3 regions of the Rhizobium sp. 57MFTsu3.2 genome follow, and region 3 is predicted to be linked to each of the others. Evidence: riboswitches for the same ligand, from Rfam matches in the RefSeq annotation. Region 3 holds a riboswitch; each other region holds the start of a gene.

Region 1 (2,258 bases), on a different contig from region 3:
GAAATTCGAACCCGCGCCATGGTCGTCCAGCGAAAGACCGGACGTCCCGTACAATTCGAGATCACGACCGAAGTGAGGGGAAGCCTGCTTGCCTGGCTTGAACGCAGCCCATGAAGGGGATGCTGACGGGACCGGTTACCATTCTTCAACTGGTCCTCGTTCGCGACGACCTGCCTCGCGAGACCGTCTGCCGACAGATCGCGCTCGCCATCCATGATGAGGTGAAGGATCTCGAACAAGCGGGCGCCGGCGATGGTCCAGATCGACCAAGCGGCGTTACGCGAAGGCCTTCCCCTCAGGAAGGGTGCCTGGCAGCATTATCTCGATTGGGCTGTCGAGTGCTTCCGAATTTGCTCCAGCGACGTGGCGGACGACATGCAGATCCATACGCACATGTGCTATTCCGAGTTCAACGACATCATGGATTCGATCGCCGCGATGGACGCGGATGGGATCTCGATCGAGACGTCAAGGTCGAAAATGGAACTGCTCGATGCATTCGTCGGAGAAGGTTATCCGAACGAAATCGGACCAGGTGTCTATGACAAGCCGCGGGTTCCTCATGCCGAGGAGATGCGAGCGTTGATCAGTCTGGCGCGCACACATTTGAGCGACCGCCAACTTTGGGTCAACCCGGACTGCGGCTTGAAAACCCGCAATGGGAAGAGGTCAAACCCGCACTCGTCAATATGGTGAAAGCCGCGCGCAGCCTGCGCGAAGTAGCCGCGGTAGAGGGCTAGCCCTACCGTGCCACCGAACCCCGAAGCCGGGCGAAGGTCCGGCTTCGTTGCCTTCATTATTTGTCCCCAGCGTTTCTGCGTCTGTCTGATGGTATCCGTTGACGCGATTTTCGCCTCGTATACTATATCTTGTGTTCGAGGTTCTTCCGATTCGCGTCGGAAGCTAAGACGGGAATACGGTGCGTGAGGCCCATGATGGGTCGAGCAATGCCGGAGCTGCCCCCGCAACTGTGAGCGGCGAGCATTCGATCGATAGGTCCACTGAACGCCTTGAGGGCATTGGGAAGGCAGATCGAATGTGATGATCCGCAAGCCAGGAGACCTGCCTTGCAACGCAAACGTCCACGGGCGGGGTGTCCGGAAGGTCGCGATTGCGTGCGGGATGTTGCCGTGCGTGCCGCTTCCCCTGACCGCCGCATGAGCCACTTCGGGGTGAAGTCTTATGATCTTGAGTTTCGAAATCCGTCCGCGCGAATGACGGGCGCCTGAGCGTCCGGCGACCGCAAGCGGCTGCCTTCATCATCGCTCACTTTTGGCCGGACGTCGGAGGATGTCCGATCGCTATCGCCCGCCTATCTGACATGAGGATTACCATGACCATCACCGTCTACAGCAAGCCCGCCTGCGTTCAGTGCACGGCGACCACACGCGCGCTCGATCGGCAAGGGATCAACTATGACGTGATCGACGTCTCGACCGACACCGCGGCCTACGAGCTCGTGCAGGGTCTCGGCTACCGTCAGGTTCCCGTCGTCGTTGCCGGTGACCTGCACTGGGCTGGCTTCCGACCTGATATGATCAACGCTCTGGCCTGAGGATCGGCCGATGGGTGAGCTCGTCTATTTCTCCAGCAGATCCGAGAACACCCGCCGCTTTGTCGAAAAACTCAGGCTGCCCGCATCGCGGATTCCGATCGGCGCCGAGCTCACGCTTACGGCGGAACGTCCCTTCGTCCTGATCGTCCCGACCTATTGCGGCGACGGCGGCAAGGGCGCCGTCCCCAAGCAGGTGATCCGTTTCCTCAACGATGCGGCGAACCGCTCGAACCTCCGTGGCGTGATTGCCGCGGGCAACAGCAACTTCGGCGAGACCTACGGGCTTGCCGGCGACATCATCGCAAGGAAATGTCAGGTGCCCTACCTCTACAGGTTCGAGCTTCTGGGCACCGTGGAGGATGTCGCCAATGTCAAACATGGATTGGAACGATTTTGGACACGGCAGTTCTCGAACGCCCTGTGAAGGTGGCGGATACGAAGGTGGCGGACGCAACGCTCGACTACCACGCGCTCAACGCGATGCTGAACCTCTATGACGAGGACGGAAGGATTCAGCTCGACAAGGATCGGCAAGCGGCCAAGCAGTATTTCCTGCAGCACGTAAACCAGAATACAGTGTTCTTCCATAATCTCAGGGAGAAGCTCGATTACCTCGTCACCGAAGGCTATTATGAGCAGGAGGTTCTGGACCAGTATTCGTTCAATTTCGTCCGCGACCTGTTCGATCACGCCTACGATAAGA
Region 2 (2,258 bases), 120 kb from region 3:
GTAGGGCGGGCGACCGAGCGCTTCCCCCGAAATCGGTGGAAAGCGACGCAAAACGCGCTGCCGCTGCAGACCTCATTACCAACGCGATCAACTGGAAAACTCCGACGTCATAAAAGCTTCGTCGAACTGTCACATCTTCGTCATGAACGCTAGATGAACCGCTAGGTTTCCCGCATTTGTGATCGGTGGATAAAACGCCCATCACGCAGGAGCTACCTCCAGAGCAGATTCTCGGTCAGGCGCATTTGCTTGTGCTGAGTGGCGAGCCGTCGTAGGTCTGGCGGATTCGATGCTCAGGAGGATTCAGATTGCGCAGTTCCGTTGAGATCTACAACATCAGGACAGGCGAGGCGCGCGTCGTCTGGCAAACCACGCAACTCGTTGAGGCGCCGAACTTTTCGCCGGATGGGACCTATCTACTGTTGAACGGCGACGGACTCCTCTACCGTCTCGCACTTGATGGTTCGAGCAAGGTCGGCAAGGTCGATACCGGCTTTGCGACGACCTGCAACAACGACCACGGCATTTCGCCCGATGGCCGCCAGATCGTCATCTCCGACAAAACCGAATTCGGGAAGTCGACGATTTATGTGCTGCCGGCCGAAGGTGGTACGCCGCGGCTGGTGACGCAAAATCGGCCATCCTATTGGCACGGCTGGTCGCCCGACGGGAAGCAACTCGCCTATTGTGGCATCCGCAACGATTTGTTCGATATCTACACGATCTCCGTTGACGGCGGCGAAGAAAAGCGGCTGACCCACGGCGAGGGGCGCAATGACGGGCCGGACTATTCCGCCGACGGTCAATGGATCTACTTCAATTCTAGCCGCACCGGCCTCATGCAAATCTGGCGAATCCATCCCGATGGGACCGGTCTCGAGCAGGTCACCAGTGACAACTATGGGAACTGGTTTGCCCATCCGTCGCCCAACAACGACAAGGTTCTGATCCTTTCTTACGATCCTGATGTGTTCGACCATCCACGCGATCTCGATGTTCGCCTGCGGCTGATGGACATGGATGGCGCAAACCTGACGACGCTCTTCGATCTCTTCGGCGGGCAGGGAACGATCAACGTGCCCAACTGGTCGCCGTCAGGTGATGAGTTCGCCTATGTGCGCTACTTTCCCGTCTCGGATTAAGGGATTGCGTCGGCCAGGGTTTATAGGCATAGACGCGTCCGTCGGGTGCCCGTCGCAGGCGGGAGAATCGGGAATTCGGTGAAAGACCGAAACGTGCCCAACGCTGTAAGGCTGACGGCTGCCGCAAAGAGCCACTGGTCCAGTACCGGGAAGGCGCGGCAGTCGGATGACGCCAAGTCAGAAGACCGGCCCGACATCATAGACTGACCCGCGTGGACTGCGGGCGGTTGTGTTGTTGGGGATTGACGATGCGACCAGACCACTCAGGCTCCCTGTCGGGAGCCGCAGCCTTTTCGAACGAGGAACGCGACGCCGTCTACAGGGCGATTTCGACGCGACGCGACGTGCGTTCCGAGTTTCTCCCGGATGCCATACCGGACGACGTCGTCAAAAGGCTTCTGACGGCCGCGCATCACGCGCCGTCCGTTGGGTTCATGCAGCCCTGGAATTTTATCCTGGTGCGCGATGACAAGGTGAAGGAGGCCGCGTGGCAGGCCTTCAATCGCGCCAACCGCGAGGCCGGCGAGATGTTCGAAGGCGGGCGGCAACAGCTCTATCGCTCGCTGAAGCTTGAGGGCATCCGAACCGCACCGCTCAGCATCTGCGTGACCTGCGATCCGGACCGCTGCGGCGATGTCGTTCTTGGCAGGACGCACAATCGGCGGATGGATTCCTACTCCACGGTCTGCGCCGTGCAGAATCTGTGGCTCGCCGCCCGCGCCGAAGGCGTGGGGGTCGGCTGGGTGAGTATCTTTCACGAGTCCGATATCAAGGACATCCTCGGTGTTCCTGATCGGGTCGAGATCGTTGCCTGGCTCTGCGTCGGCTATGTCGACCGGTTCTATGACCAGCCGGAACTCGCCGTCAAAGGATGGCGCCAGCGATTGCTGCTGGAGGAACTGGTGTTTACGGATCGCTGGGACAATCCAGCGGACTGAGGGCGGCTATTGCTGCTGCGGCTGAGGGCCCGGCTTTGCCGGATGCTTGAGGTCGATTGTGCCTTGGTCGCCGGCCAAGAACTGCGGACCGATCTGGCGCACCTTGTTGGTCGCCGGATCATATGGCCTGTCCGGCACCTGAGGCTGCGGTGCAGCCGGGGCGGCGACCTTGCTCGCT
Region 3 (2,258 bases):
AACCTCGCCATTGCGCGCCTCGATCATGACAGGCTTGCGAGCGATACGGGAAGCAACCTCATCGCGCACGCGACCAAGGCCGGCGGTGTCGAGAAGGTCGGTCTTGTTGAGTACGATCAGATCGGCGCAGGTCAGCTGGTCCTCGAAAAGCTCCTCGATCGGGCTCTCATGGTCGAGCGACTCGTCTTCGACCCGACGAGCCTCGACGGCATCGTGATCGTCCGCGAAGCGGCCCGCGGCAACGGCGGCGCTGTCGACAACGGTAACGACGCCATCGACGGTGACCTGCGTGCGGATATCAGGCCAGTTGAACGCCGCAACGAGCGGCTGCGGCAGCGCGAGACCGGATGTTTCAATAACGATATGGTCGGGGCGCTGTTCGCGCTCCAGAAGCTTGGTCATCGTCGGAATGAAGTCGTCGGCAACCGTGCAGCAGATGCAGCCATTGGTGAGCTCGATGATGTCATCCTCGGTGCAGTTCTCCGCGCCGCAGCCCTTGAGCACGTCGCCGTCGACGCCGAGATCGCCGAATTCGTTGATGATAAGCGCGATCTTCTTACCGTTGGCATTGGAGAGCAGATTGCGGATCATCGTCGTCTTGCCGGCGCCGAGGAAACCCGTGATCACGGTCGCCGGAATTTTCTGCTGGTTCATGAAATTCAACCCTTCATCTTCAACGGCAGTCCAGCCGCGATAAAATACACATCCACGGCCTCGGCCGCGATCATTTGATGCAGACGGCCGGCATGGTCCCGAAACTCCCGCGCCATGCGGTTTTCCGGCACGATACCGAGACCGACCTCATTGGAAACGATGACGAGACGGGCTCGTGCCGTCGGCAGATACGCCACAAGCGAGGCAAATTCCGCCCCTATGTCGCGGTCTTCCATCATCAGATTGGTGATCCAAAGCGTCAGGCAATCCACCAAAACTGCCCGCTTCTCGCCATCGATCGCCCGCAGGCAGCCGACAAGATCCAGCGGCTCTTCATGGGTATGCCAGAGATCGCCGCGATCGGCTTTGTGCTTGTCGATCCGGGCGCGCATCTCGTCGTCCCAAGCCCGACCGGTCGCCACGTAATGGTGCTCCAGGCCGCTCGAGACGACCAGTTGCTCGGCAAAACGCGATTTGCCCGAGCGCGCGCCGCCCAGGATGAAAGTCGCGCCTGATGATATCGGGCTCATGGAAAACGCTGACCGATCTTCGGAAGCCTTCCGCGAGAGACCGGAACGACTGCGGAGCGCAGCCGGCAAATCTGTCTTTCAGCCATGACAACCTCCGTGCTGGCAGCGGGCATCACCCAGGAATGGGCTTTTCGCCCGGCACAGTTGGCAGGTCTCCTGGCTCGCGGGTCTTGGCCGCGATCGGGGCAAACCGGAAACCGGTCGCCCCAGATCGTGCCAGCGGATCTTCCTCGCCTTCCCGGCTGCATTTCATGAAAAGGCGGACGATTCGTAGACGTAAGAGGCGTCCTGCCCCGGTTGATCATGATGCACTGCCAGTGACTTTTCCGTCGCCACTTTCGCACAGCCCGCCTGCACCCTTGCAGGCTGTCAGCCACGCGAAACCAACGCCGGACGGAAAACCCTGACCGCTCTACAGTCGCGGGGTCGGCTCTGATGACGGTGCCCGAATTGGGTCCACCGCTTCACATTCCCTTTTCATCCGCACCGATTCAACCGGTCCGGAACCATCCGTTATGGCGTCATCGTTAGGCAAGGCCACTCCTGAAGTCAATCAAAAGCCGTCGCTCCTAAGATTGCCGTCATCGCCGCGAAACGCTGTCAAGTCGACCTACTCTACAAGATTTATCGTCTTTTATCAGTGGCTTACGTCATAAATAATTATTGTCCGCGCCGGTCTTTTGCCGCAATTGCATCGCAAGCGGGTCGCGCCACTGATTTGCCCCTCCCTTCCTCGCACTTGAACGCGCCTGCGCCCGCCTAGTTTTCCTGCCATGCTCCTCAAAATCGATATTCGCCGCTTCGGTCCGTTTCATACCCTTCTCGATATCGGGCGGATGCGCGCCCTGCTGCGCCGCAGCGAGATGGGGATGGTCATCGCCGGCGCGATCGTCGGTGTCATATCGGGTTTGGCGGTGACCGGTATGGGTCTCATTTCCCGCGAAATGCACAGCCTGATCTTCGGAATCAGCGACGTCGAGAGACTGAGTTCGTCGCAGATCGACAACAAGCTGCTGTTGCTGACGGCGCCGGTCTGCGGCGGCATTCTCCTGGGTCTGTTGCTGTTCGTGCTTG

The links. A riboswitch is a leader RNA that binds a small molecule or an ion and turns the genes downstream of it on or off. The one in region 3 is predicted to bind cobalamin.
Region 1: it holds a riboswitch for cobalamin, as region 3 does, so the genes downstream of both, nrdH (glutaredoxin-like protein NrdH) here and cobU (bifunctional adenosylcobinamide kinase/adenosylcobinamide-phosphate guanylyltransferase) in region 3, are expected to answer to the same signal.
Region 2: it holds a riboswitch for cobalamin, as region 3 does, so the genes downstream of both, bluB (5,6-dimethylbenzimidazole synthase) here and cobU (bifunctional adenosylcobinamide kinase/adenosylcobinamide-phosphate guanylyltransferase) in region 3, are expected to answer to the same signal.

Annotation. Positions count from the first base shown of each region.
Region 1 covers NZ_JDWI01000013.1:27,511-29,768, forward strand. Annotated here, with positions in the region: partial or broken gene AF71_RS15420 (5-methyltetrahydropteroyltriglutamate--homocysteine S-methyltransferase) at 105-740, shown strand; cobalamin riboswitch at 862-1,085, shown strand; gene nrdH (glutaredoxin-like protein NrdH) at 1,334-1,555, shown strand; gene nrdI (class Ib ribonucleoside-diphosphate reductase assembly flavoprotein NrdI) at 1,566-1,979, shown strand; gene nrdE (class 1b ribonucleoside-diphosphate reductase subunit alpha) at 1,949-2,258, shown strand, end outside.
Region 2 covers NZ_JDWI01000003.1:170,034-172,291, forward strand. Annotated here, with positions in the region: gene AF71_RS04965 (LTA synthase family protein) at 1-91, opposite strand, end outside; gene AF71_RS04970 (PD40 domain-containing protein) at 309-1,142, shown strand; cobalamin riboswitch at 1,169-1,351, shown strand; gene bluB (5,6-dimethylbenzimidazole synthase) at 1,391-2,080, shown strand; gene AF71_RS04980 (DUF2865 domain-containing protein) at 2,087-2,258, opposite strand, start outside.
Region 3 covers NZ_JDWI01000003.1:47,629-49,886, reverse strand. Annotated here, with positions in the region: gene cobW (cobalamin biosynthesis protein CobW) at 1-654, opposite strand, end outside; gene cobU (bifunctional adenosylcobinamide kinase/adenosylcobinamide-phosphate guanylyltransferase) at 660-1,184, opposite strand; cobalamin riboswitch at 1,313-1,710, opposite strand; gene AF71_RS04345 (chloride channel protein) at 1,958-2,258, shown strand, end outside.